2 regions of the Chryseobacterium sp. CBo1 genome follow, and region 1 is predicted to be linked to the other one. Evidence: riboswitches for the same ligand, from Rfam matches in the RefSeq annotation. Region 1 holds a riboswitch; the other holds the start of a gene.
What was found. A riboswitch is a leader RNA that binds a small molecule or an ion and turns the genes downstream of it on or off. The one in region 1 is predicted to bind S-adenosylmethionine.
Positions count from the first base shown of each region.

Region 2: another riboswitch for S-adenosylmethionine. It lies ahead of BA768_RS07720 (SusC/RagA family TonB-linked outer membrane protein); the one in region 1 lies ahead of BA768_RS13780 (alpha/beta fold hydrolase).

Region 1 covers NZ_MAUH01000025.1:5,522-20,939, reverse strand. Annotated here, with positions in the region: gene BA768_RS13825 (DUF4129 domain-containing protein) at 1-764, shown strand, start outside; gene BA768_RS13820 (DUF4350 domain-containing protein) at 780-1,937, shown strand; gene tnpA (IS200/IS605 family transposase) at 2,039-2,506, shown strand; gene BA768_RS13810 (AAA family ATPase) at 2,706-3,746, shown strand; gene BA768_RS13805 (DUF58 domain-containing protein) at 3,782-5,104, shown strand; gene BA768_RS13800 (DUF2314 domain-containing protein) at 5,114-5,611, shown strand; gene BA768_RS13795 (OsmC family protein) at 5,673-6,092, shown strand; gene BA768_RS13790 (T9SS type A sorting domain-containing protein) at 6,164-7,849, opposite strand; gene BA768_RS13785 (MGH1-like glycoside hydrolase domain-containing protein) at 8,035-10,647, opposite strand; SAM riboswitch class I at 10,834-10,941, shown strand; gene BA768_RS13780 (alpha/beta fold hydrolase) at 11,007-11,945, shown strand; gene BA768_RS13775 (ACT domain-containing protein) at 11,947-13,491, shown strand; gene BA768_RS13770 (O-succinylhomoserine sulfhydrylase) at 13,597-14,763, shown strand; gene BA768_RS13765 (homocysteine S-methyltransferase family protein) at 14,834-15,418, shown strand, end outside.
Region 2 covers NZ_MAUH01000010.1:21,390-36,807, reverse strand. Annotated here, with positions in the region: gene BA768_RS07730 (Fur family transcriptional regulator) at 1-91, opposite strand, end outside; gene BA768_RS07725 (RagB/SusD family nutrient uptake outer membrane protein) at 362-1,855, opposite strand; gene BA768_RS07720 (SusC/RagA family TonB-linked outer membrane protein) at 1,872-4,781, opposite strand; SAM riboswitch class I at 4,865-4,963, opposite strand; gene BA768_RS07715 (type II 3-dehydroquinate dehydratase) at 5,276-5,683, shown strand; gene pckA (phosphoenolpyruvate carboxykinase (ATP)) at 5,817-7,433, opposite strand; gene BA768_RS07705 (GYDIA family GHMP kinase) at 7,562-8,467, opposite strand; gene fabD (ACP S-malonyltransferase) at 8,479-9,354, opposite strand; gene BA768_RS07695 (LysM peptidoglycan-binding domain-containing protein) at 9,409-11,130, opposite strand; gene bshC (bacillithiol biosynthesis cysteine-adding enzyme BshC) at 11,168-12,754, opposite strand; gene BA768_RS07685 (putative porin) at 12,767-14,707, opposite strand; gene BA768_RS07680 (hypothetical protein) at 14,798-15,418, opposite strand, start outside.

The DNA.
Region 1 (15,418 bases):
TATTGATAATAATGAATCTTGGGTTAATAAAAGCTCAGGATTATGAAGACGATTTTTACATCGAAGATACTGTTGTGACTGCACATTACAAGAATATGTATGTTGCAGATTCTGTTTTAAAAGCAAACCCTCAAACAGAAAATACAGTTTTCCCGAAAAAGTTTAAAGAAAATCTCCCTTCGAGATATAAAGGAAATGAGTTCGACTATACGACTTCAAAGCCAAGAGAATCATTTTTTGAAAAGCTTCAGCGCAAAATAATTCAGCTTATCCGTGCTATTTTTGGGGATACAAGTATGGAAACTTCATCACAGATTACGAATGTCGTTATCAGACTTTTTGCGATACTTTTGGTTGGTTTTCTATTGTATTTTATCATTAAATTTTTAATTAATAATAATGGTTTAAGGTTTTTCGGAAAGAAAAATAAGAAAGTGGAAATCAACGATGAAGAGCTTCATGAAAATATCCACGAAATCAATTTTCCGCAAAGCATTGCAAAGTTTGAAAATGACAGAGATTACCGTTCTGCAGTACGTTATCAGTTTCTTTATATTCTTAAAAAATTAAGCGATAAAAAACTTATCCTCTGGAATCCTGAAAAGACAAACAAAGACTACGTTTCTGAATTAAAAGCGAATCATCTGAAGAATGATTTTTATAATCTTTCCTACATTTTCGATTACGTTTGGTATGGAGAATTTAGTATTGACGAAAATAGTTACAACAAATTTAAAAACCAGTTTCAGGGTTTTAAACCATAATAATCTTCTTTAAAAATGAATAAAACTTTCAAAATATATGCTGTTATTTTCATCATTATCATGGTGATTCTTGCATTGTTTGAAGTAAACAAAAAGGAAGTTACAGACTGGCGCAAAAATTTCGACGTTAATCAGAAATCTCCTTTTGGGCTTTTCGTTTTTAATAAAGAAGTGAAAGATCTTTTTAAGAATAAGCTGTCTAAAATTGATGTTGCTCCTTATGACTATTATACTGAAAAAAGTAGAAAACCACACAATATTCTGGTCATAGAAAGCGAAATCGACCCAGAGTCGTGGAAGAAAATTTTAGATGAAGTTTCCAAAGGTTCCGATGCAATGATTATTGCAACACGGCTTCCTAAAAATGTTTCAGATTCAATTGGTTTTTATGGTTCTAAAATTTCCTATGAAGACCAAAATGTTTTAAAGCTAACCGATAAAAAATATCAGAACGATTTTATTAAGCTAGATAAATTTCCATCAGGAAGAGGCTTTTCTTACATCAAACCTAATGTTCAGGTTTTAGGAAAAACTGTTGAAGAAAATAATGAAGACCAGGCAAACTTTATCAAAGCACCTTTCGGGAAAGGAAATGTTTACGTGCATTGCGAACCGCTTTTCCTGACCAATTATTATCTGCTGAAGTCTGGAAATGTAAGATATGCTCAAAGTGTTTTTTCTTACCTGGAAGATAAAGAGACTTTGTGGTTTGTTGAAAGTAATACCAGAGAATCTAGTTTTCTGTTGAGGTTTATTCTTTCTAATCCGCCTTTGAAATACGCTTGGTGGGTATTTTTAGGAGGAATGGTTTTGTTTATTTTCTTTAATATAAAACGAAAGCAGAGAATTGTTCCCATCATTGAACCACTAAAAAATACTTCGGCTGATTTTGTGAAAAGTATCGGAAATCTTTATCTGCAGGAAGGTGATTTCCATGATATGATGGCAAAAAAAGCACAATATTTTTTAAATAAAGTAAGAATTGATCTTTTGATTGATACCCAGAATCTGGATGACGAATTTGCAAAAAAACTTCAGTTAAAAACCGGAAAACCAGCAGAAATGATTAACGAAGCCATTGATTTAATCAAGAGAGCGCAAGATCCTTATGCAAGTGTAATGAAAGAAGATTTGGCACGTATTAACAAGCTTTTAGACGATATTTTAAAATAGAGATTTCGGAAGACTCCGTAGGAGTCTGACCTTTGTATAAGAATTGGGATTACAAAATATGAGCTCCGTAGGAGCGAAACTAAAGACAGAAATTTGAAATAATGGCGAATACCTATTCACAAATTTATATTCAACTGATTTTTGCTGTAAAAGGTAGAGAGCGGTTGATTCGTGAAGAAAACCGCATTCGCTTAGAAAAATATATTAGCGGAATTATTGATAATAACCATCAAAAGCTGTTGGCTGTTTACGCAAATCCAGACCATATTCATATTTTAATAGGATATAATAATTTGAATGTTCTTATACCAAATCTTGTGAGAGATATAAAATCTAATTCTTCAAAACTAATTAATGATGAAAATTGGTTTTTAGGTAAATTTCACTGGCAGGAAGGTTATGGTGCATTTTCGTATTCTAAAAGCCAAATTGATTCGGTGATTAAATATATTTTAAATCAGAAGAAGCATCACGAAAAACAATCTTTTAAAGAAGAATATATTGAATTTTTAACCAAATTTGAAATTGATTATAAGAATGAATATGTTTTTGAATTTTATGATGATTAAGGTGTCGCTCCTACGGAGCTCCGCAAAATAACATAAAATCTCCTAAAAAGGTGGAGTTCGTCATTCTTAAAACTAAATGGGAATATTTGCTTTCGAGGAGGAAGGCTCCGTAGGAGTCTGACCTTTGCAGAAAAAAATAAGAAGTGAAAGTGAGCTCCGTAGGAGCGAAACATTTTTTCAAAAATAAAAACAAAACAATATGGAAAATAACGAAGAACAGAATGTAGAATTTCAAAGTTCGATCAACCTAAATAAAGAACAAAAAACTCAGGACGAATTTCAATCAAGAATTGATATGATCGATCTTCGTGAGAATTTAAATAAAGTAAAAACGGAAATCGCAAAAGTAATTGTCGGTCAGGAAAATATGGTTGAGCATCTTTTAGCTGCTTTACTTTCCAACGGTCACGTTCTGATTGAAGGAGTTCCCGGGGTTGCGAAGACGATTACGGCAAAATTATTATCAAAAACGATTGATGTAGATTTCAGCAGAATCCAGTTTACGCCGGATTTGATGCCTTCCGATATTTTGGGAACATCGGTTTTCAGTATGAAAAATTCAGAATTTGAATTTAAAAAAGGTCCTATTTTCTCGAGCTTTATTCTGATTGATGAGATCAACCGTTCTCCGGCAAAAACTCAGGCTGCTTTGTTTGAGGTAATGGAAGAAAAGCAGATTACTATCGACGGAAATCGTTATGAGATGGAAGAACCATTCCTTGTAATCGCCACCCAAAACCCAATTGAGCATGAAGGAACGTATAGACTTCCGGAAGCTCAGCTTGACCGTTTTTTATTTAAAATTAATGTAGGTTACCCGACCCTTGAACAGGAAGTTGCGATTATCAAGAACCAACATGACAACAGATTAGAAGATAAAACGGAAGCGGTTAATAAAGTTATCACCGCACAACAGCTTAATCACTACCAAAAATTGGTAAAAGAAATCATTGTTGAGTCTCAACTGATTGAATACATTGCTAAAATCATCATTAATACAAGAGAAAATCAATTCCTGTATTTAGGAGCTTCTCCAAGAGCCAGCTTAGCATTATTAACGGCTTCCAAAGCTTTTGCTGCATTGAGAGGAAGAGATTTTGTAACACCGGAAGATATTAAAGAAGCGAGTTATGCAGTTTTAAGACACAGAGTAATTGTTTCTCCTGAAAGAGAAATGGAAGGTCTTACTGCTGATGAAATTATCAGACAAATTCTGGAAGGAATAGAAATTCCTAGATAATTTTGTTTAAACTACAGAAATCTGCCATCTGAAATATGAAAAACTTATACATCAATACACGTTTTTTCTTTGCACTCATCGGTGTAGGAATGCTCTATGTTTTGGCATTTTTCTTTCCGTTTTTTATGATTTTAGGACATTCACTTTTATTGTTGATTTTCCTAACGGTATTTGTTGATTATTTGCTTGTTTTCAGACAGAAAGATGCGGTTTTGGCCCAGAGAATTTTACCTGAAAAACTATCAAATGGTGATGAAAATGCAGTAAAAATTGATATTAAAAACAATTACATTTTTAAAATTAATGTAAAGGTAATTGATGAAATTCCGTTTCAGTTTCAGAAAAGAGATTTTTTAATTACAAAGGAAATTGAATCGGGGAAAAATATTTTGTTTCAGTATTTTTTAGAACCGAAAGAAAGGGGTGAATATCATTTTGGAGCGTTAAATATTTATGCTTCTTCGCCGATAGGTTTCGTTTCTAAAAGATTTATATTTCAGAAAGATGCTAATCTGACTTCATATCCTTCATTTATTCATTTGAGAAAGTACGAACTGATGGCTCTCCAGAATGAATTTCTTTTAGGCGGAATCAAGAAAATCAGAAAATTGGGACACACTATGGAATTTGAGCAGATTAAAGAATATATTCCCGGAGACGATGTTCGAACGATAAACTGGAAAGCCACTTCAAAAACAAATCGTTTAATGGTAAATCAGTTTCAGGATGAAAAATCGCAGCGTATTTTTATGCTGATTGATAAAGGAAGAACAATGAAAATGCCTTTCAACGGCTTAAGTCTTCTCGATTATTCCATCAATGCAACAATGGCTTTGTCTCATATTATTCTCAAAAAAGGCGACCGTGCCGGAATGATGACTTTTTCTAAAAGAGCTGAAAACAAAGTTGCGGCCGATAACAAATCAGGGCAACTAAGAAAAATTTCTGAGGCATTATACAATATTAAAACTGATTTTTTTGAAAGCGACTTCAACCGGTTGTATCAGGATGTAAAATACTCAATTAATCAACGAAGTCTGGTTTTGCTTTTTACCAATTTTGAAACGTTGGATGGTTTAAACAGACAAATGAAATACCTTCGTGGAATTGCCAAAAATCACTTGTTGGTTGTTGTTTTCTTTAAAAATACCGAAATTCAGAAGCTCATTCATACCAATCCCGAAAATATGCAGGAAATTTATGACGAAATTATCGCCGAAAAATTTGAGTTTGAAAAGAAACTGATCATTCAGGAATTAAGAAAATATGGAATTTACTCTGTGTACACGCTACCTGAAAATCTTAATGTAGAGGTGATTAATAAATATCTTGAGATCAAGGCAAGAGGAATTTTATAAACAAAACAGATGAGAAAATTAATTATTGTTGCAGTCATTTTGCTAATAATTGTAAGCTGCGAGAACAAAAGAGAAAGAATTCAGAGAGACGGTGAACCTGAAGTTTTGCTCGTACAGCCTGAAGATGCAGGAATGAATGCCGCTATTGAAAATGCAAAGAAAACTTTTCAGACCAATTTTCATCCGGCACTGATAAGTAAGAACCCTGATTTCTCAAATTTTGCGATTAAGCAAAGGTTTGATACTCAGGAAGGCGGCGAACATATCTGGATTGGAGATATTGTTTTTGATAACGGGAAATACCGTGGAATTGTTCAGAATGAACCGGTAAATCCTCTTGATATTAAACTTGGAGATGAGATTGTTGTAAACCTTGATAATCTTTCAGATTGGATGTATTATGATAAGAATGTGGTGAAAGGAGCTTATACCGTAAAGGTTTTAAGAGAAACCATGAGTAATGAAGAAAAAAAAGAGATGGATTCACAGGGTTTGATTTATGAATAAAACCTAATACAATTTAATCTTAACTGAAGATTTTATAATTTTGTACCAAGCAATAAGCAAAATGAAAATTACTTTAAACAGAATCAACGACGATTTTTTATTTGAATGTACCAACGCTCAGGGAAATTCAATTTTACTGGATAATACTTCTCAACCTGGGGCAAAAGGTGTTTCGCCAATGGAAAGTGTTTTAATGGCGGTTGCTGGTTGCAGCGGAATTGATGTTGTTTCAATTTTAAAAAAGCAGAGACAGGAAATTACCGGCTTTAAAGCAGAAGTTGAAGGTGAAAGAATTCCAGTGGATGATGCAAAACCATTCAAATCAATCAAGGTGAAATTTTTACTGGAAGGAAATATTGATCCTAAAAAAGCTTTAAAAGCATCAGAATTATCTTTCGATAAATATTGTTCTGTATCAAAAACTTTGGAGCCAACCGTAGAGATTGGATATGAAGTTTTTGTAAACGGAGAGAAGGTTTAAATGAAATGAAATAAAAATAAAGGCTGTACATTTGAAAAATGTACAGCCTTTTTAATAATTGGTTAAATATATTATTTTTTAATGACCTTCACGTTTTCAGATGTTCCGTCTGTCATTGTTAAATTTAAAATATACAATCCTGATTTTAAATCTCCTAATTGAAGTGTTGATGATGGATTGCTTATCGTTCTGATGCTTCTTCCCGAAAGATCTGTCACCACAATTTGTTTCACTTTTTCAGCATTTTTAATGGTAATAGTTTCACTGAAAGGGTTTGGCGAAATCAGATTTTTCTTCTCTGTTTTTACCTCATTTGTTGATAAATTATCAGGAGCTAATGTAACGGTTATTTTCCATGTATTGTTATCAACTTTATTAAATGATGTGTCACAGCCTAAACTTTCATCTCCCCATTTTCTCCATGCATTCATTTGGAAATTAACTGTTCCCGTAAGATTATTTGCCAGAGTTAAGCCCGATCTTTCATAAGAATATGTTCCCTCTGTGCCTCCCGAACCTGATGATATTGCAGATTCGGCTGTACTATTGGTGGTACATACCAAAATACTTCTTTGTTCAGACATATAAGCATTATTTGTTGCAGTCATTTTATAAGCAACGGTTGTAGATGAAATTTTATAACCTGCAGGAATCGTTACAGATAAAGTTCCGGGACAACCTGATGTAGATGTTGCTGTCGGATCGTTGTCTGCAAATTCTGTACTGATATCACCTGTTGTTAAAGTTGCAGTAACCTGACCTGGGGTAAATGTTATCATCTTCCAGAATCCTTTAGTTGTTCCACAGTTTGATCTTACCCAGAAATAATGGATTTGACCTGTTGCCAAACCATTCAGAGGTACCGAAGTTGTACCTGCAGCAACCGAACCTGTAGGTGAGGTTGTTGCACTTGGTGGAGTTCCTGTGGTGTTATAATAATATTCATATCCTGAAGAAGGAGCACTTGTTGGTGCTGTCCAGCTCAATACGGCACTTACAGGTGTTGTTGTAGCAGTAATGTTGGAAGGAGGTAAGCAAGAATTATAAGCATCTGCTGAAAATGCAAAAATATTAGGAATACTTCCTCCTGTGCTTGTTTTGGTGATCGTAATACTGGTAATGTTTTTTGACTGATTAGCGCTGTTGATCGCCATAGGAATCTGATATAATCTCGGATTTGTTCCGTTTCCAGATTCAAGATTATCATTGTTTACATTAATTCTTCCGATACCTTGAATGGCGTAGTTTGAACCGTCATACCAATCAGAAATACTAATTCCGGTAAAAGGCTGTGTTGTACCATCAGAAAAATTTACAACGGCATCTACGGTTGCAGCTCCACTTCCTCCCGTTGCAAGCATATATAAACTTATTGCAGGAATCGGTGTTGTAAAAGCAAGGGTTCCTGAAGTTGTGGTATTGCTGAGACGAAGCGAATTATTCCCTGAATACGAACCTAATTGATAAGATAATCCGGTTGTTGCTGCAACTTCAGAATTAATCAATCCACCTATAGGCAGTCCGTAAGTAAGGGGTGAGTCGGCTGCTGTAAGTTTATAATCTTTAGATACAAATACATAGCTTACTCCGTCTACATCGTTCGTCGTAGAACTTGCTGATGTTCCGACACCGTTGGCAATAACGTCTGCATTAAAGCCACTTTGTACAGGCATAGTTTGATACTGTTGTGCATTCGTCTGATTAAAAAACAAAGCAAATGAAGCCGTTACAAAAACAGAATGTAATTTTCTTTTCATAGTTAATAATTGTTGATTTGAATTCTGTGTGCTAATTTACATATTTGGTTGATAACTGTGAGGGATTATGGTATAAAATTTAATAAATATTTAATTAAATTTTTCAAAAGTGAGTTATTTGATAAAATAAAAAAAAGACCAGTAAAGGAAATTACTGGTCTTTATTTTATAGTGATTAAAAATATTTATGCTAATCTGGGTTTTAAAAGTTTCGCCACCGTTGCAGTCCATCCTGTCTGATGCGAAGCTCCGACGCCTCTTCCGTTATCTCCATGGAAATATTCATAGAAAGTAATGTAGTCTCTGAAATGCTCATCATAGTTGAATTTGTAATTCCCACCGTTAAAAGCACGCTGTCCGCTTTCATCCTTCATGAAAATGGAGCATAATCGTCCGCTGATATTCTGAGCAACTTCATCTAAATTTTTCTTTTCTCCACTTCCGGTCGGGAATTCCACCTTTAAGCTGTTTCCGTAATAAAAATGAAAACGCTGTAAACTTTCCACAATCAGGAAATTGATCGGGAACCAAATAGGACCACGCCAGTTACTGTTTCCACCAAACATTCGGCTGTCACTTTCTGCAGGAGTATAATAAACCACATTTTTGTTTCCGTGAACAGTAAAAACAAATGGATTTTCTTCGTAAACTTTCGACATCGCACGAATTCCGTAAGAACTCAGGAATTCTTTTTCGTCGAGCATTCGGTTCAAAACCTTAGTTAGCCTTGTTTTTCTGAGGATACTCATCAAATGTTTTCTTCCGCTTCCTTCTTCTTCCCAATGCGAAACCAAGGAAGTAAGTTCTGGCTTATTTTTTAATACCCATTCCATTCTTTCACGGAAATTTGGCATTTTATCAAGCAAATGATGGTCAATAATCTCTACAGCAAACATAGGAATCAGACCGACAATACTTCTCAATCGTAACGAAACACTTTCGCCGTTCCCTAACTGTAAAACATCGTAGAAGAAACCATCTTCTTCATTCCATAATCCCTCTTTTCCTTCTCCCATATTTTCCATGGCTTCTGCAATATAAAGATAGTGTTCAAAGAATTTGATTGCCATATCTTCATACACCTGATAATATTGGGCAAGTTCCATTGCTATTCGCATCATATTCAGCGCATACATTGCCATCCAGCTTGTTCCGTCGGCTTGCTCGAGATGTTCACCATCTTTAAGCTCCATATTCCGGTCAAAGGCACCGATGTTATCGAGTCCGAGGAAACCACCGCCAAAAATATTTTTCCCGTTTTTATCTTTTCGGTTAACCCACCAAGTGAAATTTAACAATAATTTCTGAAAAACTTTTTCTAAAAATAATAGATCGGGCTTTCCGTTTGTTTTTTCATCAATTTTAAAAACCCGGAAGCATGACCATGCATGAACAGGAGGGTTTACGTCACTTAAATTCCATTCATAAGCAGGCATTTGTCCGTTCGGATGCATATACCATTCTTTGGTCAATAAAAGCAATTGGTTTTTTGCAAACTCAGCATCAATAATCGCAAACGGAACACAATGAAATGCCAAATCCCAAGTCGCATACCAAGGATATTCCCATTTATCGGGCATCGAAATGATGTCTTTGTTATGAAGATGCTCCCACTCTGTGTTTCTCACATAATTATTAAAATCTCTTGGAGCTTCGTGATTAGGATCACCATTCAGCCATTTTCCTACATTATAATGATAGAATTGTTTATTCCATAAAAGTCCTGCGAAAGCCTGTCTCTGAACATTTTTCTCATCATCATTGTAGATATCCTGCTGAATTTCACTGTAAAATTCATTAGCTTCATTTATTCTTGCATTAAAAATATCGTCAAACTGATAAAAAGCGTCATCCATATCATAAGGCGACAATCGGAATTCAAACACTTCGGATTGCTGTGCTTCAATCATTTCATCGATAATAAATGCAGCTTTTGTTCCTCTTTTTTTGGGATTTATTGTGTTTTTTTGTTGAGTAACATAATCATTAATTCCGTCCTTGTAGTATGCGTTTTCTACAATTGGAGTACCATGTAGCTTCGGATGATTCGTTTCATTGTCACAGAAAACCTGCTCTACATTTTTATTTTTTGAATAAAACTTTTTTATTGGAACACTGTCATGCAAAACATTAATACAGCCATCTTTTCCGGCTTCTACCTGACCTTTGTATTCGTTATAACCCCATTTCCAATTGTTTCTGTACCAGGTTGTAGGCAAAACAACAATCGGAGCAGCTTTATCACTCCGGTTACAGACAGTAACTCTTATTAAAATATCGTTAGCATCAGATTTACAATATTCTATGAAGATGTCAAAATATTCGTCGTTATCAAAAATTCCGGTGTCGAACAATTCATACTCCTGCTCTTTTTTCGAACGTCTTGCGTTTTCAGCAACAATATCATCGTACGGAAATTCATTAATAGGGTATTTGTACACCATTTTCATATAGCTATGAGTTGGTGTATTATCCAGATAATAAAAAATTTCTTTAATGTCTTCCCCGTGGTTTCCCTGCGGATTACTCAATCCAAAAAAACGTTCTTTTATTCTTTTATCTTTTTTATTCCAAAAAGAAAGTGCAAAACAAAAGAGCTGTTTGGTATCTGAAATTCCGGCAATACCTTCCTCTCCCCATCGATAAGTGTGGCTTTCTGCAATATCGTGGTTTGCAAAATGCCATGCATTTCCGTTCGGACTGTAATCTTCACGTACATTTCCCCATTGTCGGTTGCTTACATAAGGTCCCCAGTTTTTCCAGTCTTTATCTTGTAATCTTTGCTTTTCGATATTCATTTCCGGTCATTTTCATTGCTAAGTTAATTTTTTTGAAAACGAATTCCAATTTTTTAAATCTGAATAATTCTTAATAAACCCTGCAAAACCTTACCAATATTAAGTTTTTTGATGATTGTTAAATTTTTTTAATTTTTTAAAAGAAAAGTTCTATCTTTGCACCATTCGATCATTCAAATATTGAAAATGTTATCAAGAAAGGTTGAGGGATTAGACCCTGTGAAACCTTAGCAACCCTTTGCGCAAGCAATGAAGGTGCTACGTTCTACCAAAATTATTTTGGACAGATAACTTACTGAAGTTCTTTTCAGCCATTTCCTGTGGCATTTTCAATTGTATTATCAAAAAGTATAATAGAATTGAAAACAGAACTAAACTATATTAATCTTTCGTATCGTACAAATTCCCAAAAGGAATATCATATCCCGTTGAGCTATCAGCTTTTCGGGAAAGACTTGTTTTCTTCACCGATCATTTTAGTTAATCATGCTCTAACCGGAAATTCAGATGTTTCGGGAGAAAAAGGGTGGTGGAAACAATTAATTGGTGACAATCAGGTTATCGATACGACTCAATATACAGTTTTGTGTTTCAATATTCCCGGAAACGGATTTGATGATTTTTTAATTGATGATTACGAAGATTTCACGCCTTCGGATATTGCAAATATCTTTTTACAAGGTCTTGAAATTTTAAATATTAAAAGTTTACATGCCATTATTGGAGGTTCTTTAGGAGGCGGAATTGGTTGGGAAATGTTGGTGAAAAACCCAACTCTTGCCGAAATTTTCATTCCCATTGCCTGCGATTTTAAAACCCACGATTGGCTTCATGCACAATGTCTGGTTCAGAAATTTTTGTTAAATCAAAATGATGAACCATTACAAAAAGCCAGAATTCATGCGATGTTGTGCTATCGAACACCGGAATCGTTAAATGATAGATTTCAAAACAAATACAATCAGGAAAAACATAGATTAGAATCTGAAGATTGGCTCATTTATCACGGAAACGCTTTAAACGAAAGATTTAGTTTGAAATCCTATAAGCTGATGAATCATTTGCTGATGAATATTAATGCCAACGCAGATCATTTGGAGAAAATTCAGGCACGAATGCACTTGATCTCCGTTGATACTGATTTATTTTTTCCTGCTTCTGAAATCCGAATGTGCTTTGAAAAGCTGAAAGAAAAAAAGGAAAATGTTTTCTATCACGAGATCACCTCAATTCACGGGCACGACGCCTTCTTAATGGAATATAAACAATTAAATACTATCATAAAAAATATTTTGTAAAATGAGTAAGATTAATGCTAACGAAATAAAATTTTTAAAAAACAGATCAATCATCAAATTTGAAGGGGAAGATTTCTTAGGAGAAATCGGGATTGACGGACGAATTTTCAAAGCGCTTACTTTGGCGCGAATCAGTGTTGGAGTAATTTCTCAACAGGCCATCGAAAACGGAATTTCTATTCTTGTTCAGGAAAGCGATTCCGAAAAAGCAGTAAATTGTCTGATTGATGAATTTGAAGCAGAAAGAAAATCAGGGAAAGTTTCTCAGATTTACAGCATAAATAATGTTTCGGTTTTGGGATTTGTTGCTGAAGATTTCAATAAAGTTCTGGCGGAACTGGCAAGAAATAACGTTTTTCCATTGCTTTTAAATCAAATTGCAGCAGAAAAAAGGGTAAATATCGTTGTAACATCTTCACAGGACGAAAAAGCGAAAAATATCATCGAGTCTGAAATTTCTAAAAAACCAAAAACAGTTCATTTAGCAATCATTGGTCACGGTAACGTTGGAAAGACTTTGATAGAGCAGGTTTTACAATCATCAGAAGAAATCAGAAGACGCAAAAAAATTGATCTTAAAGTTGTGGCAGTTGCCAATTCAAGAAAAATTGCCTTCAATAAAAAAGGCTTTGGAAACAACTGGAGTGATGAGGTTTTAACGGCAGAAAGTCCGTCAAGTGTCAATGAATTAATCAGATTCTCAAAAGAAAATCAATTGGAAAACCTTATCGTTGTTGATAATACTGCGAGTAAAGATTTTGTACATAATTATCATACGTTGGCAGAGAACGGTTTCGATCTGGTTTCTTCCAACAAAATTTTCAACACTCTTCCGATCGAAGAATACCGTAAACTAAGATATACGTTGAACAAAAATAACAGACGTTATCTTTACGAAACCAATGTTGGAGCAGGTTTGCCGCTTATTGATACGATTAAATTATTACATCTTTCAGGAGAGAATATCACAAGAATCAAGGGTGTTTTTTCCGGAACATTAAGCTATGTATTTAATAATTTTTCGTTGAGAAATGATAAGTTTTCCACGATCATCAACGAAGCGTTGGAAAAAGGATATACAGAACCGGATCCAAGAGAAGATTTATCAGGAAACGATGTGGCAAGAAAATTATTGATTTTGGCGAGAGAATTAGATTTAATCAATGAATTTAATGATATCAATATTCAAAATCTTGTTCCTGAAAATTTACTTTCTATTTCAAAACCAGAATTTCTTACAAGACTGGAAGAATTAGACACAGAATATCAAAAAATTAAGGAAAATCAGGAGCCGGGTCATGTGTTGAGATACGTTGGTGATTTACATGGTGATTTGCAAAAAGATAAAGGTGAATTGGATGTAAAATTAATTTCTGTTCCTGCAACTTCAGCTTTAGGACAGCTGAAAGGTTCAGATTCAATCTTCGAAGTTTACACAGAAAGCTATGGCGAAAATCCAATTGTCATCATGGGAGCCGGAGCCGGAGCTAAGGTTACCGCAAGAGGTGTTTTCGGAGATATTTTAAGAGTAAGCGAAACGAAATAAATAGCCATTTGAACCCGAAGGGTTCAATATTAATAGCCTTAGGTGAAACCTATGGAAAGAAATAATAACAAACAACCGTAAATAAAACCTACGGAAAATATAGAAATGGAAAACGAAAATTTTGAAACCTTCGCCATAAGAACACAAACTGAAAGAACGCAGTTTGACGAGCATTCTACACCATTGTATTTGACATCCAGCTTTGTTTTTCAGGATGCGGAAGATATGAGAGCGAGTTTTGCGGAAGAAAAAGCAAAAAATTTATACAGCCGATTTTCAAACCCGAATGTAACAGAATTCACCGATAAAATTGCAAAAATGGAAGGTGCAGAAGCTGGATATGCTTTCGCAACGGGAATGGCAGCGATTTATTCAACGTTTGCAACATTATTAAATGCAGGTGATCACATCGTGAGTTGCCAATCGGTTTTCGGATCTACGCACACATTGTTCACAAAATATTTCCCAAAATGGAATATTGAAACAACATACTTCAAAGCAGAAGATGCTGAAAACGTAGAAAAATATATCCAGCCGAATACAAAGATTTTATATCTGGAAACGCCTACCAATCCGGCGATTGAGGTTTTGGATTTAGAATTTTTTGGACAAATAGCAAAAAAACATAATTTAATTTTCATTGTTGATAATTGTTTTGCAACACCATATCTACAGCAGCCCATAAAATATGGAGCAGATATCGTTGTGCACTCCGCAACAAAGTTGATCGACGGTCAGGGTCGTGTTTTAGGTGGAGTAGCGGTTGGTAGAGAAGATCTGATTCGTGAAATTTATCTGTTTGCAAGAAATACAGGTCCGGCAATGTCGCCTTTTAACGCTTGGGTTTTATCAAAAAGTTTGGAAACTTTGGCGATCCGTGTTGAAAAACATTGTGAAAATGCTTTAAAAGTTGCTGAATTTTTAGAAAACCACCCGAATGTAGAATTAACGAAATATCCATTCCTGCCATCTCATCCAAGCTATGAAGTTGCCAAAAAGCAGATGAAATTAGGCGGAAATATCGTCGCATTTGAAATCAAAGGCGGAATTGAGGGCGGAAGGAACTTTTTAGATAAAATTAAAATGTGTTCCCTTTCTGCAAACTTGGGAGACACGAGAACGATTGTTACGCATCCAGCTTCTACAACACATTCAAAATTAACAGAGGAAGAAAGAAATGAAGTCGGAATCACGGCCGGTTTGGTTCGTTGCTCGGTCGGTTTGGAAAATGTGGATGATATCATCGCAGATTTAAAACAGGCATTGGATTAATTCAATAGGAACGGGCTTCAGCCCGTTTTAAAATAACGAAATACAAAATTGGCTTTAGCCGAAACATACAATGAAAAATTCAGAACAATTATACAAAGCACTATCCGAAAGAATTTTAATTCTCGACGGAGCGATGGGAACAATGCTGCAACGATATAAGTTTGAAGAAGAAGATTATCGTGGGGAACGTTTTAAAGATTGGGAACATCCTGTAAAAGGGAATAATGATTTATTGTCATTGACGCAGCCTCATTCCATTGAAGAAGTTCACAGGAAATATTTAGAAGCAGGCGCGGATATTCTGGAGACCAACACGTTTTCAGGAACTACGATTGCGATGGCAGATTATCACATGGAAGATTTGGTTTATGAACTAAATTTCGAATCTGCAAAAATCGCAAGAAAAGTTTGTGATGAATTTACAGTTCAGAATCCTGACAAACCAAGATTTGTAGCAGGTTCTATCGGACCAACCAACAGAACGGCAAGCTTGAGTCCTGATGTAAACGATCCTGGGTACAGAGCCATCACCTTTGAAGAATTGAGAGTTGCTTATAAACAACAATGCGAGGCTTTATTAGACGGAGGCTCAGATATTTTATTGGTGGAAACCATTTTTGATACATTAAATGCAAAAGCAGCTCTTTTCGCAATC
Region 2 (15,418 bases), on a different contig from region 1:
CCTGAGAACTTAAGAAGTCGTATACTAAAATCCTCATGCTTGTGGGTTTGGTGTTTTTGTCGATGAGTTTGTTTTCGATGTCTGTTTTCATCAGGAAAATTTTTGAATGTTCTATCTCAAATTTAGCTTTTTTAAATGTTTTCTCTCTGATTTACCGCAAGCTTCTTTAAACTTTTTATTTAACCACAAAAGAGGCAAAAGTTTCAAATGCTTTATTTAAAGTTAATAAATAATAAGAAAAAGAAGATCACAATAGCTTTTTTTAAATCTCTCACTTTTCTCTTTTAAGGATTTTACTTATCTAAATAATCTTTTGTACATTTTTTGTGGTTAATTTAAAGATAGAAAAATTAAAACTAAACTATAAATTCGGATTATTCTCAATCTCCTTCTGCGGAATCGAGAATAAATAATATCTGCTGTTCGGAGCAAAAGCCGACTGGTCAGGAAAAGCAAAGATGGTGTGACCTCTGCCGTTTACTGTTTTTACTGTTCCATCGGGAATGGTAACCTGCACCTGGATCGCCTGTCCGTTTGAATCGGTGTAAGGCTTTCTTACGACAGTTCCCTGCGTTCTGATGATATCTGACAGAGAAAATCCTTCCCCGAATAATTCTTTTCTTCTTTCAATTAAAACTTCTTTAATGACATCATTTTGTGCTAAAGAACCGCTGTAAATATTTGCATTTCTGGCAGATTTCAATTGATTTAAAACCGTAACCGCATTCGAAACATTTCCGTTTCTGGCTTCCGCTTCCGCTTCAATTAAATACATTTCGGCAGCTCTCATGTAAACGATATCGGCAATTAAATTGGCTTTAAATTTAAACTTAGCATATCTCAACAAACCTTCTCTTCCCGGAAGCCCGTCCCATGAAAACAGAGAATAGCGAACATCATTGGTATCAAACAAATCTTTGAAATAAGGGTCTGCCATGAAGCTGTAATAATAACTTCCCGACGAAGAAACGTCTAAAAAATGGAATGCATAACTCTCACCTGACTGCTCCTGCGTTTGTCCGTGACCCCAAATCCATTCTCCGTTGCTGATGTCGTTGAAACCTTCTTTATATTTTTCAGGTGCCATTAAAGCGTAACCGTTTCTTGCGATTTTTGCAGATGCTGCCGCATTTGCCCAGTCACCAGTATTTAAATAAACTCTGGCCAACAAGCCGTTCACGACTGACCTGTCGATTTTATCTTTATTGTTTCTTGAATAATTCTGAAGCAATTGGTCTGCATCCGTCAAATCACTTTTTATTAAAGTATAAATTTCTTCCAGACTTGCTCTTTTCTTTCCTACTGAATTGGTCGTGGTAGGTTCAGTATAAATCGGAGCCGTTAAAGCATTTTTATCTTTCAAATAACTGAACTGATAAAAGCTCGCCAGATTTAAATAACAAAAAGCTCTCAACGCTTTTGCCTGACCTTTTACCTGATTTTTCTTTTCCTGACTTCCTTCTGCAGCATCGATTCTCGCAATAACATTGTTCATATTATTAATCGTGGAATACAATAAACTCCAGATAAAAAGGGGTCTACTCCCTGCATTATTCACCAAATCTGTGAAAGAATAAGCTGCCGGAAACCCGTATTTGTTGGTTAAAACCGCCACATCACTTCCCATAGCGTCACTCGTTCTCAATACCGTTGAGTAACCAATGTTGGCATATGTTGTTCCGTCATCATTAAATTTCGCCCAGGTTCCGTTGATTACCGTTTCCGCGCTTTCAGCCGTTTTGAAAACCTCTTCTTCACTCGCCTGGTTGGTCGGAGCCGTTTCCAAATCGTTTTCACAACTCACTAAAGTGAATGATGTAATTAAAGCAAAAGATAAATATTTTAATTTTTTCATTGTTTTTATTTAAATGTTAAAGCGTTGCCTGTAAACCGAAAGTGATTGTTCTCATCGCAGGATAACGGTAATACGTTGTTCCGTCCAGGGTCTGTTCCGGATCCATTCCTTTGTGCTTGTAGAAGGTTAAAAGATTTTCTCCCTGTACATACAATCTGAATTTCTTCACGCCCCATCTTTCAAAATATTCAGTCGGAAGCGTGTAACCTAAGCTCATATTTTTCACTCTTGCATACGTTCCGGAATATAAAAATCTTGACGATGCTGAAGTCCAGTTGTTGGTTGTTGTGCTCAAAGCAGGGACGTCTGTGTAAGGATTTTCGGGTGTCCATCGGTTCAGCATCTCTGAACTCCAAGCTCTTCCTGCAGCACTTCCGTTATGCATAATCATCGTATAGTCGGTATCTAAAATTTTACCACCGATACTAAAAGTCACCAATGTTGAAAAATCGAAGTTTTTATACGCTAAACTGGTCGTTAGACCTCCCATTACTTTCGGAAGTGATGAACCTTGCAATGTTTTTGTAGCTTTTGCGTATTCTGAGGTTGTTCCTTCTACCGTATTTCCGTTGGCATCTGTTGTGATTGTTTTCCAAAGCGGGTTTCCATTGCTTGGATCTACTCCTGCCCACTCAGGAATGAAGAAATCATAGATGGATCCTCCGACTTGCAACAATTTCGTTCCACTTACGATGGAACCTTTTGGAAGTTTGGTTATTTTGTTATTTAAAGTGCTTAAATTAAGGTCAATATTCCATTCAAAATCTTTCGTTTTAATGGGTGTTGTGAATAATGAAAACTCAAAACCTGTATTTTTCAGCTCTCCAATATTCGCCTGAAATCCACTAAAGCCCAACGACGGAGCTAAAGGCATATCAAATAGAAGATCCTTGCTTTTTCTTTGGAAATATTCGACGTTACCTTTAATTCGGTTATTTAAAATTGCAAATTCCAATCCTACATTTAGGTTTAAATTTGTTTCCCATTTCAAATCGGGCGTTGGTAATTTACTTGCAACCGTTCCGCCTTCACCTAAATTGTTATAAAAAGCATACAAACTTTGGTATGCATAATAGGTACTCAGCTTGTCATTTCCCTGACCTCCGTAACTTGCACGAAGCGTTAATTGATTAAAGAAATTCAGTTTTCTGATGAAATCTTCATTGGAAGCTTTCCAGGAACCGCCAACTGACCAGAATGTTCCCCATCGATTCTCCGGAGAAAATCTGGAAGAACCATCCGCTCTCACCGATCCGGAAACGAAATATTTATTCTGATAATCATATTCCGCTTTTCCTAAATAACTCAGCAAACCTAATTTATCACTGTTCCCACTGAAACTTCCTAACAAAGCTGCAGCATCCGGCTCATAATAATATGGCAGTGAAAACTGACTTCTGTTTCCGGAAATCGTCTGGTATTCGTAATGATAAAATTCCTGACCACCCAAAACATTGATGTGATGCTGACCGAATTTTTTATCGTAGGTTAAAATATTACTCGTTGTATAAGAAAGCGTTCTCGAATTGGTTTTGGTGACAGAACCTCCGATTTCAGAGCCTTCGCCTAATAGTGGATTGGTATAATAATGACCGTTATAATTCAGTAAATCAACAGAAAAATTAGTTCTGAATTTTAATTCCGGTAAGAAAGTAAATTCTGCAAAACCCTTTCCTGAAAAGTTATCTTCACGGTTTTCGTTCTTGTCTAAAGGTAAGGTCGCTGCTGCATTTTGATTCTGTAAAGCACTTGTCGGTCGGTATTTTCCGAAGTCATAGATGTAATTTCCACCTGCATCCAATTTGTAGCTTCCATCCGCATTTCTTTCATAATAAGGATAAAATGACGGAATCACTCTCGCCGCATTGATGATATTGTCCGTTCTGGAATCTGATGAAGGCGGTGCTTCCTGAAGACTGTTGGTATAGGCTAAATTTGCTCCGACATTCAACCACTTTTTCACTTCAGAATTGATTTTTAATCTTGAGCTGTATTTTCTGAAACCTGAGCCAATCGCAATTCCTTTATCATCGAGATATCCCAAAGAGAAAAAATAATTGCTCTTTTCGTTTCCACCGCTGAAATCCAAATCCACTTGACTACGTGAAGCAACTCGCTGTAAAATATCTCTCCAGTCATCGTTCCACAAAGGAGTTGCGCCAGACAAAAGTTTGCCATCTGTACCCACAGGTTTTTCAAATTTTGAACCGTAAGGATTGATGCCTAAAGCATTAACCAGATTATCAGTCGCCATCTGCGCAGCCTGCTGAGAAGAAACCTGACTCGATTTATAGCCATTCCTCAAAGCTTCCCAATACAACTGGAAATACTGGTCTGTATTTACCTGTTCATAATCTTTTACTGCTCTACTCGAGAAACCCTGGCTTATATTAAAGTTTACTCTTGCTTCGCCATTTTTACCGGATTTTGTGGTAACAATAATGACACCATTTGCTCCTCTGGAGCCGTACAATGAACTCGCTGTGGCATCTTTCAAAACGCTGATTGACTCAATATCATTTGGGCTTATAGAGTTGATATTTCCGTCAAAGGGCATTCCGTCAACCACGAATAATGGGTTGCTTGATGCACTTACAGAACCGATTCCACGGATTCTGATGGAAGCTGTAGAACCCGGCTGCCCCGAAGAACTTACCGCCTGAAGACCGGGCACCTGCCCTTCCAAAGCTTTTGTGATATTGGTAACGGGTCTGTTGTTGATTTTTTCGCTCGAAATTGTTGCTACAGAACCTGTATAACTTGTTTTCTTAGCTTTTCCGTAAGCCACTACTACCACTTCATCAATCTCTTTTTCCCGAAGAGTGTCTTTTTTAGTTTCCTGTCCGTTCACATTCGCAATCCCGAAGAAAAATGCGGCAACGGGTGGAATCCAAATTTTAGAATTAATTAAATTTTTGCTAATCATAATCCATTTTATTTACTGCTAATTAAAATTTAGCCTTTTATAAAAAAGACAGCAAACAGCATCAATAATCATGATTAACACTTTGCTCATCTTTCCTTTTTCAAGGCTGAATGTAACACCTTGCACAGTGCAGGTTGTTAAGATTTCTTTGGGTCAGTTCCCTCCATCTTTCTTTATAAGCCGTTGCAAATCTAAAAACAAAAAGTCTACAAAACAAGTAGACTTTAAAATTTTGAATATAAATTTTATAAAAATTAACGTAATTTTATTTTAAAAACGTCAATTATAGACAGTTATAAAAATGTTAAATTTTCAAATATGAGAAATATCATTAAAAATAATGTAATGATAAAATTGAGATTTAAATGTAATTTAGATTATCATTTAAAAGAATATTGAAATAACTTAATATGTTTCTACAAGTTCTCGATACATTTTCTAAATTTCATTTCGAAAAATACTCGAACTGATTCAAAAACTTTTAATTTTATAGCATGAAAGTTTTAATTGTAAACGGCCCGAATCTGAACTTGTTAGGTACAAGAGAACCAGAAATTTACGGAACAACTTCAATGGAAGATTATCTGGAAAATTTAAAATCTGAATTTTCTTCCCATGAAATTCAATATTATCAGTCAAATATTGAAGGAGAATTGATTAACAGACTCCAGCAGGATGATTTTGATGCGTTGGTTGTTAATCCGGGAGCTTTTACGCATTATTCTTATGCGATTGCAGATTGTTTAAAAAACATTCAGAAGCCGAAAGTGGAAGTTCACATCAGCAATATTTATAAAAGAGAAGAGTTTCGGCAGAAATCTGTGACAGCAACAAATACTGATGCAGTATTATCAGGTTTTGGAATGGAGGGATATCGATTGGCTATTTTGAGTTTGAAGTAATTCCCACAGATATCACGGATTTAAACAGATGATTGCGTAAAACTTTCTCTTGCAGATTTTAGGGATTACGCAGATTACTTCATGATAAAATAAAAAAAGGCTCATCAAATTGATGAGCCTTTCTTCACTATTTCTAAATGGTCTGTTCCTGCAATTGAGGACCAGAAGCAATCAGCTTTTTGGCTTCGTCATTACCGCAGTACTGCTCGAAGTTTTTGATATATTTTGCAGCAAGATCTTTTGCTTTTTCTTCCCATTCTGCAACATCACTGTAGGTTTCTCTTGGATCAAGAATACCTTCAGAAACATTTGGCAATGTCTTCGGAATCTCAAGATTCATAATTGGAAGAGTAGTTTTCTCAGCATTTTCGATTGATCCGTCGATGATCGCATCAATAATTGCTCTTGTATCTTTTAATGAAATTCTCTTTCCGGTACCGTTCCAACCAGTATTTACCAAATACGCTTTTGCACCATGCTCTTTCATTTTCCCGATTAATGTTTTAGAATACATTGTTGGGTGTAATGTAAGGAATGCTTCACCAAAAGCCGGAGAGAATGATGGTTCAGGTTCTGTAATTCCTCTCTCTGTACCTGCTAATTTTGAAGTATATCCGCAAAGGAAGTGGTATTGAGCCTGATCTTCATCTAAAATTGAAACCGGAGGCAACACTCCGAAAGCATCAGCAGAAAGATAAACAATCTTGCTCGCATGACCAGCTTTTGAAGGCAAAACGATTTTGTTGATATGGTAGATCGGGTAAGAAACTCTCGTATTTTCTGTGATAGAACCATCAGTATAATCGGCAATACCGTTATTTACAACAACATTTTCAAGAAGCGCATCTCTCTTGATGGCTCTAAAAATATCCGGTTCTTTTTCTGCTGACAAATCAATTACTTTAGCATAACATCCACCTTCATAGTTGAAAACTCCGTTGTTATCCCAACCGTGCTCATCGTCTCCAATTAAATATCTTTTAGGATCTGCAGACAAAGTTGTTTTTCCCGTCCCTGAAAGTCCGAAGAAAAGAGCAACATCTCCCTCCTCTCCTACGTTTGCAGAGCAGTGCATTGAAGCCATACCTTTTAATGGAAGGTAATAATTCATCATTGCAAACATTCCTTTCTTCATTTCTCCACCATACCAAGTTCCTCCGATAATCTGAAGTTTTTGAGTAAGGTTGAACATCACAAAATTTTCAGAATTTAATTCCTGCTCTTCCCAGTTTGGATTGGTTGTTTTTGAACCATTGATCACTGTGAAATCCGGCTCACCGTAATTTTCTAAATCGTAATGAGAAGGTCTGATGAACATATTTGTAACGAAATGCGCCTGCCACGCAACTTCCACGATAAATCTTACTTTAAGTCTTGTATCTTCGTTTGTACCGCAAAATGTATCGACAACATAGATTTTTTTGGCATCAGAAAGTTGATTTAATACTAAATCTTTACAAGATTCGAAAACTTCGGGAGTTGTTGGTAAATTTACTTTACCATCCCAGAAAATAGTATCTTTCGTTACATCATCCTGTACAATATACCTGTCTTTAGGCGAGCGACCTGTGAAAATTCCTGTTTTTACAGAAACTGCACCCGATTCTGTAAGTTCAGCTTTTTCAAAACCCTGATTTTCAGGCGAAACTTCCGCTTGATATAATTCTTCGTATGAAGGATTATAAATTAATTCGTAATCTCCTTTAATCCCTAATTTTTGTAAATCCTGGATGATTCTGGCGTTTTTCATTTTACTTATATTTTCTTTTTGCTTTTTGTCGGTTTAACATAATTAATATTAACTATTTGTTAAACTTCGATAAATATAAACATATAAGCGAAAATGGCAAATAAAAAATGATTTAATTAATCAATTGACTAACAATCAATTAAACCATCCCATTCGAAAATTGTTGTAAAACCTTTTCCCCAAAAATAGTCTTCAAAGCCTTCAAATTTTGCACTCATTACAAAATCTCCGCCCCAAGCGCCTAAACTTTTGACAAATTTTGCACAATCTGCAAAAAAAAGTGATTTAACTGTAGGAATTTTAATAAAATCGGAAATATTCTGTTCATGTAACATTATTAGTTCAGAAAATTTATCTAATTCATTACACATTAAAATATTTCTTGTGAGATCAGAAAATTCATCAATCAGATTTTGAGACTTTAATTTTGACTTGTAAAGATTGATTGCTTCACGGCTATCCTGCTTTTGATTAAGATGAATAAAAATCAGTTCATTTTTAAAACTTGGGTTGAAATCTACTTTCTCAAAATGTATTTCAGGTTTATTCTGAAATAATACCGCAGATTTCGCATGTGCAACAGCAATATCGTACCCGCTCCCACCTAAACTTATTGAATTCAAATGAAAAGGGTCAATTTGCGCCCACTCTGCCAAATTATTCATTAAAGTAGAGCTGCTTCCCAAACCGTAATCTGGAGGAAACTGAAGGTTTGTTTTTAAAAGATAGGTCGTTGTATTTTTAAATTTAGTTTCAGAAAGATTCTGAACATTTTGGAGAGTTTTCAGAATAAACTCTGCGCTTGAAGTAATATTGGTCTCTAAAATCTGCCAGTTTTTGTAATCAATGACAGCTTTTAACCATAATTTGTTTTGATGATAAGCTTCCCAGAAAACGATTGATTTTCCGTCATGCTTTTCTTCAAAAAAAAACTCCTGTCCTAGCTTTGTGGGTACAGCAAGGACAAGAGCTCCGTCTACAGCGAAATATTCTGAAGTAAGCATCAGCTTTCCCGGTGAATAAATTTCGCCCATTGTATTGTAATTTAGATTGCAGAAGCAGAAGCTACTTCGCTATCAATTTTCTTGATTAATCCCTGAAGTGTTTTTCCGGGACCTACTTCTACGAAATTAGTTGCTCCGTCTTTGATCATATTCTGAACAGACTGTGTCCATTTCACAGGACCTGTCAACTGAGCGATAAGATTCGCTTTAATCTGATCAGGATCTGTAACAGCAGTTGTCGTGATATTCTGATAAACAGGAATTGTTGCGTTTCTGAATTTTGTGTTCTCAATAGCAGTTGCCAATCTTTCCTGTGCAGGTTGCATTAATGGTGAATGGAAAGCTCCGTTTACCGGTAAAAGCAATGCTCTTTTTGCGCCTGCTTCTTTTAATTTTGCGCAAGCTTCTTCTACTGCAGCCGTTTCTCCGGAAATCACCAATTGCCCGGGACAGTTATAATTTGCAGGAACAACAACTCCACTGATTGATGCACAGATTTCTTCTACTTTAGCATCATCCAATCCTAAAATTGCAGCCATCGAGCTCGGATTGGCATCACAAGCAGCCTGCATTGCTTTTGCTCTTTCAGAAACCAGTTTCAAACCGTCATCGAAAGATAAAACTCCATTTGCCACTAATGCAGAAAATTCTCCTAAAGAGTGTCCAGCAACCATTTCTGCACCAAGACCATTTACAGCTTTCAGCGCAGCAACAGAATGTATAAAGATTGAAGGTTGTGTAACTTCAGTTTTTTTAAGATCTTCATCTGTCCCGCTAAACATAAGGGAAAGAATATCGAAACCTAAAATTTCATTGGCAGATTCCATCAGATCTTTGATGTCTTTACGGGAATCGTACAGCTCTTTTCCCATACCTACAAACTGTGATCCCTGCCCAGGAAATACAAGTGCTTTCATTTATTTATTTAAAAATTAATACAAATATTTAGTTTAATATACCGTTCCTGAAAATTAAGGAACCAATCTGATCACACGGAAACCAGTGTTTACATAAGCTCCGTTTGATTTAGATTTTACAAATTCAAACTTGGTAGCAAGCTGGGTCTGAACTTTATTGATCTGTTTAAAGATTTCGCCTTTTTTGTTTTCTCTTGTCAACATATCGTTAACAACGTCGAAACCAATTACAGCATATTTGCCAGGAACTTTACAATATTTTGCTTTGTAAGCCGCTAAAATTTCTTTTTCAAAATTGCCATCCGTGTTAATCTTTCTGTCCATCAGATAAACAAGACTTGCCTGACTTAGTTCGTCAACTTTTTTCTCGAAGCTCGGAACAGCATACATACTGAAGGCTTTCACCCCCTGAACTTCTTTAGACAAAGCAATAACTTTACTAGAAAAAGCTTCCCCTACTGTATCATTATCGCTTGCTAAAATTGCAATAACGGGAGCAGACTGACCTGTCATCATATTTTGATCCAACTGAATATCAGATGCAGAAGATACAATACTTACATGTGCATTTTTAACATTTTTTTCAAGACTAGACTTCAGATAATTCGCATTATCTTTTTTCGAATCTGCAAGAATATATATTTTCTGATCAGAATAAACCGATTTTACTTCTTCCGCAATTTTATCGGCATAAGTCTGGTCGTTCGTTTCAACGATAATCAGGTTGCTGTAGTTGTATAATTCCGGAGAGTTTGCAAAAGGAGCGACCACAGGAATTTTCTGAGTTTTTGTAAAATCTAAGAGATCAATGACATTTGACTTGAAAAATGGCCCGATAATTAAATCGGTATTATTTGGATTGATTTGAGACAAAGAACTCTTGAATGAATCTTCATTTCCCGAATCAACAATTTTTATATCTAATTTTTGTCCTCCGGCAGCATTCCTTTCAATCGCTAGTTTAGCACCTGTAAGAAAATCAGTTGCCATAGCACGATATTGTGTTTGCCCTGTATTGTAACCGAAAGGTAACATTAGAACCACACTTAAAGCATCACCATTCTTTTTAATGTATGCTGCGTCAAGTTTTCTGATCTTTAAAACCATTCCGGCTTTTAAACCTTTTGCTAAATCGGGATTTAATGCAATCAGTTCATCAATGGTAACCCCAAATTTATTGACGATTGAAAAAACAGTATCTCCTGATTCTACAGTGTAAGTAGCATATTCATCCTGACCTGAGTGGGAATTTGAAGCTGAAGATCTTTCGTTTCCTGAATCAATTTTAGTTTTAGTATTTGATGCAGAAGCAGGTTCCACAGGCGTTGTTTCAACAGGTTTTGTTGTAGCTACAGTTTGATTTCCGCCATATTTTTTTATGCTTTCAAGAGGCAACGTGATTTCGTCACCGATCTTGGTATGAGAATCCAGATCAGGATTTAATTTTCTTAGATCCGTTTCAGAAATTCTGTATTGTTTTGTAATACCGTAAATAGTTTGTTTTGGCTGAAGAATAATTTTACCTGTTTGTGCAGAAGTAGGTGTAACAGGTGTTTTTGTAGTGGAATTACTACCCCCTTTTACATTAACAACATCACCAATGGCAAGTTTTCCTTCTTTAACTTTAGGATTTAACTTGAATAGCTCATCTACAGAAATTCCGTATTTCTTAGAAATATTGTATGGAGTATCCCCTTTTATAACCGTGTGTGTTTTCTGAGCAGACAAGCTCAAAAACATACATAAACCAGATAGTACAAAAAACCTCTTAATCATTTTCGATATTATAAGTTACAAAAATACTTCTTTAAAATTAAATGGCAACAATTATTAATTTTGAATCTTCCACAACCATTTCTTCCAGACAAAATTCTATCCACGAATAGCCTAAGTCTGCAAAAAACACAGAGAAATTAAAAATTCTTTCCTGCCATGTTTTAGAAGGATGGACGTCTAAAAATAAATTTTCAAGACGCTCCAATAATTCGCTTTGCTTGATTTTCTCAGCTCTAAGAAGCCTCTTTTTCATTCTTTCGAAAGACTTTAGCTGTCTTACTTCTTCAGCTTTTACCAGATTTCCAAAAGATTGCTCTGTCGTTTCAGCTACATTTTTCAATTCTGAAAACTGTCTTGTGAGAAGATTTTCTTTTTCATTAAGCAAATTAAGAATTTCATTGTTATCTAAAATCTTATTGTTGGTAATTTTAGTGAAATTCTGGAAAAAATCTTCCATTTTTAAATCCAGCTTAGCCATTTTACCTAATATTTTTTCTTTTAAAAACAACATTGAGTTTCTGGGAATTAAAATAGGAAAAGGTAAATTTATTTCAGAAAAATAATCTTTCAGTTCCAGCCAATACATGATCTCAGCATTTCCTCCGATATAAGCAAGGTTTGGCAAAACCATTTCCTGATAAACAGGACGCATAAGTGCATTCGGGCTGAATTTTTCCGGAAAGTTTTCAAGCTCAGTCAGAATTTCTTCTTCGGTAAACTGAATATTTTTATCGACCACAAAATATTTTTCACCGTCAAAATCTATCCGGTCTCTGGTTTCAGAAAGATAAAAAAGGTTTATTTCACGAGGGTTTACTTGAACTTTACCGTATTTCTCAGTCAGAAAATCTACTTTCGCTTTTGAATTTTGGTGTAGGCTAAAATTTTGAAGCTCGTCTTTAAAAACATCTTTCATCTGATTTTTTAAAGCTTTTGAGTCGCCGTCTAAAATTAACAGACCAAAGTCACTAAACAATCGGTTTACAAGCGTCTGAATTGCTTCCGTTAAAGTATTTCCGGTTTTATACGCTTCTTTCAGCATTAAAATCAGTTCAGTTCCGAAAATAGAATCTTTGAATTCTTTTTCAAATTCTGAAATGAAAAAGGTATCATTGATTTGAATTCTTCCTACAGCACTTCCGGATTTCTCGTTGATCTCGTAGTAATTATTCTCTGTTTTAAAATGATTAATCTCAGCAAAATCATGGTCTTCAGAAGCCATCCAATATACCGGAATAAAATTAAAGTCCGGGAAATTCTGCTGTAAATATGAGCAGGTTTTTATTGTCTGGAGAATCTTATATACGAAAAACACAGGTCCTGAAAAAAGATTCAGCTGATGCCCAGTTGTTATCGTAAATGTATTTTTTTGTTTTAAATTCTCTAAATTTTCTGATTGTTTTTTTGAAATCGTAAAATCAGAAAGCTGAGATTTAAGGGTCTCAACGAGAATTTCTCTTTTCTCTGATGAGAAAGAATTTTGTTTTGAATGAATTTGTCTTGCAAAATTTTCTAACGAAAAAGTATAGTTTTCGAAACCTTTTATCTGATGATTCAGAAAATCTTTTACCAGTTGCGGTATGCTTTCAATCTCGTTAAATGCTATTTTATTTATTGTTTTCAACCTGATTTTATTTTAGTTGAACAGATACCAAACAATTCCTATATTCAGTCTGAAATCGTAGACCGGATAATGTGGAAATGCATAAGCTTTATTATGAGAAATAAGTGTTCCCATTTGTTGTCCTTCGATGAAGAAAAACATTTTCTTCACTTTCATATTAAAGTAAAGATCTGCAATCGGCTGTCCACCGATCGAGAATGAGTCTGCGCTTGGCAAGATATATTCGTTAAGAATCGGAAAATATTCTCTCGTTGCAAATTCTGAAAAGTAATACACTTTTACACCTGCCTGAATTTCCGCAGCATTTTTGAAAGCTTTAGACTGGAAAAACAAATTGGCTCTTCCAATTATAGAAGGCATTGGAAGCAAATCTTTATTGGTTAAAGCATTTTGAAACTGTAATCTTGTATTTAAATGAAACTTGCCATAGCTGAATGTAGCATCACCACCGATCTGAGAAATATTTAAAGAACTTGCGCTTTGTCTTGGCATTGCAGCCATATCAAAATACGTATAGTTCTCAATTCTAAAATAATTGGCAAACAATTCGGTTTTGAACCATTTCAGATTTAAGCTTCCTCCCACTTCCATAACCGACTGGTTTTTTGCGTCAGAAAGAAAGTAGTTATAATTATTGTAAACAGAAGTATTTGCAAGATAATTAAATGACGGATATGCACTTTGAAAATTCAGTTTTGCATTGACAAAATAATCTTTTACGGGTTCAAATTTCACGTTGTTTGTCGATTTGAGATAATCTCCGAACTGACTTCCTTTAGATATTTCTAAAAATGAATTTACCTGGAACTTATCAAATAGTTTAATCTGAAGATTTCCTACCGCTCCTAATCTGTTTTCTTTAATCTCATTTGGAATTTCTAGAACCGGCAAAGTAATATCGGTAACTCCGAATTTTAACATCTGATATCTAATTCCTGCATCTAATTTGAATTTTTCATTATCGAAAACCAAATTTAATGTGTTACTAAAATTGTTTGAGTATTTTTTAGTTTGAAGTGGGAATCCGTTTACTAATTCTGCAGATGTTGAATACCAATATTCTTCAGGCGCATCCTGACCATAATAATATTTGTTCCCCTGATTAAAAAGGGTATGTCTTATTCTAAAAGGAAATTTTTCAGAATTGAAAGGTGTAAACTGATGACTTAAATAATATCTTCTGTATGAAAATTGCGAACTTGAAGATGCTAAATTAACTTGCGCATTCTGCCTGTTCCTGAATTGCCTGTTACCCGACTGAAAGAGATCATCGTTGATGATTCCTCCATTTTCCTGATTGTTTACGTTTTGATGAAGGTAGTGCGCAAACAATTCGTAGTTTCCGCTTTTTGAGGTATAATGACCGGAAAATAAAGTGTTGTTATTTGAGGCTAGAGAATTTCTGTAAAATCCCTGCGAACGCAATCCCATATAATCAAGCGAAAAATTGAATCTTTTACCAATATTTTGGGTGTATGTAGACTGCAAAGCAGCACCATTTCTCATTGCCGTATGATAGATGAAAGCAGCGGTAGGTGTTTTTACATCATAATATTTTACATCGTTAATTCCTAAAATTCCGTACGACTTGTTTGTAGGAAGTAATGCCAGATTCTGTTCAGCATTCACTTCATAAGACAAAGGATTAAATCCCGAACCAATATTCGCAAACTGTACCTTTCCGAAATTATCTCTGTTGTTGTACTGCGAAAAAATATACGTTTTATTAAACGTCATCGCCGTATCAAAAACTTTTTTTTCAGAAAACTGTGTCTGATACTGATAATCATTAATAGTTGGTTTAAAAATCTTTAAAGAATCTTTTGTTCCGGAATCAATGATCAGTGTATCTTTCATTTTCTTCTCCAACATATTGGAGTCAGTCTTGTTGACAATAACCTGAGCCTTAACAAAAGAGGTAAGAAAAAATATGATGAGAAAGGAATATTTCATTTATTTTTATTGTAAGGCAAAAATAAGAAATAAAAGGAAATAAAAAACCCCGTCGTTGGACGGGGTTATATTAATAATAAAATTTACTTATTAGTTGAGAGGAGGCCAATTACCATTTGATTTAGTCAAAGTAGTTGTAGCATATTCTCCGTATGAAGTTGTCCACTTAAATGTTAATTTATTACCATTTACAACAACATCAGAAATAGCCCAAGTATCACCATATTGTAGATTAGCTCCGGTAAAAGAAAGCGTATTACATTGATCTACAAGTCTAATTCCAGTTGAAACTGGTGCATAACCTGACCATACTGAATAAGCCCCAAAGCTAGAATCAGAAATCGTATATTCATTACCCGTTGCATTAGCAGTAAGGGTAACATTACCAGTTACAGGACCCGGTACAGGAGCTAATCCTGGAGCAAATGCATTAACCGTTGAATATTGATAAGTACCTGCTAAAGCGGAAGTACAAGCAAAATTAACTTTAACTTCTTGATTAAATGCTGCTCTAGGTAATGTTGTGTTATTCATTGTAAAAACAGCATTCTTTTTTGCAACCGCAGCGGCTTTCGTTACATTAAGCTTGAAATAACTTCTAGCAGTTCCATCTTTTAAAATATCTGCACCTTGTACAATTGTAAAATCAGTCCCTAATACAGCAGTCGACTTAGCCTGATCAAACACTAATGTAACATTATGATCACCTCC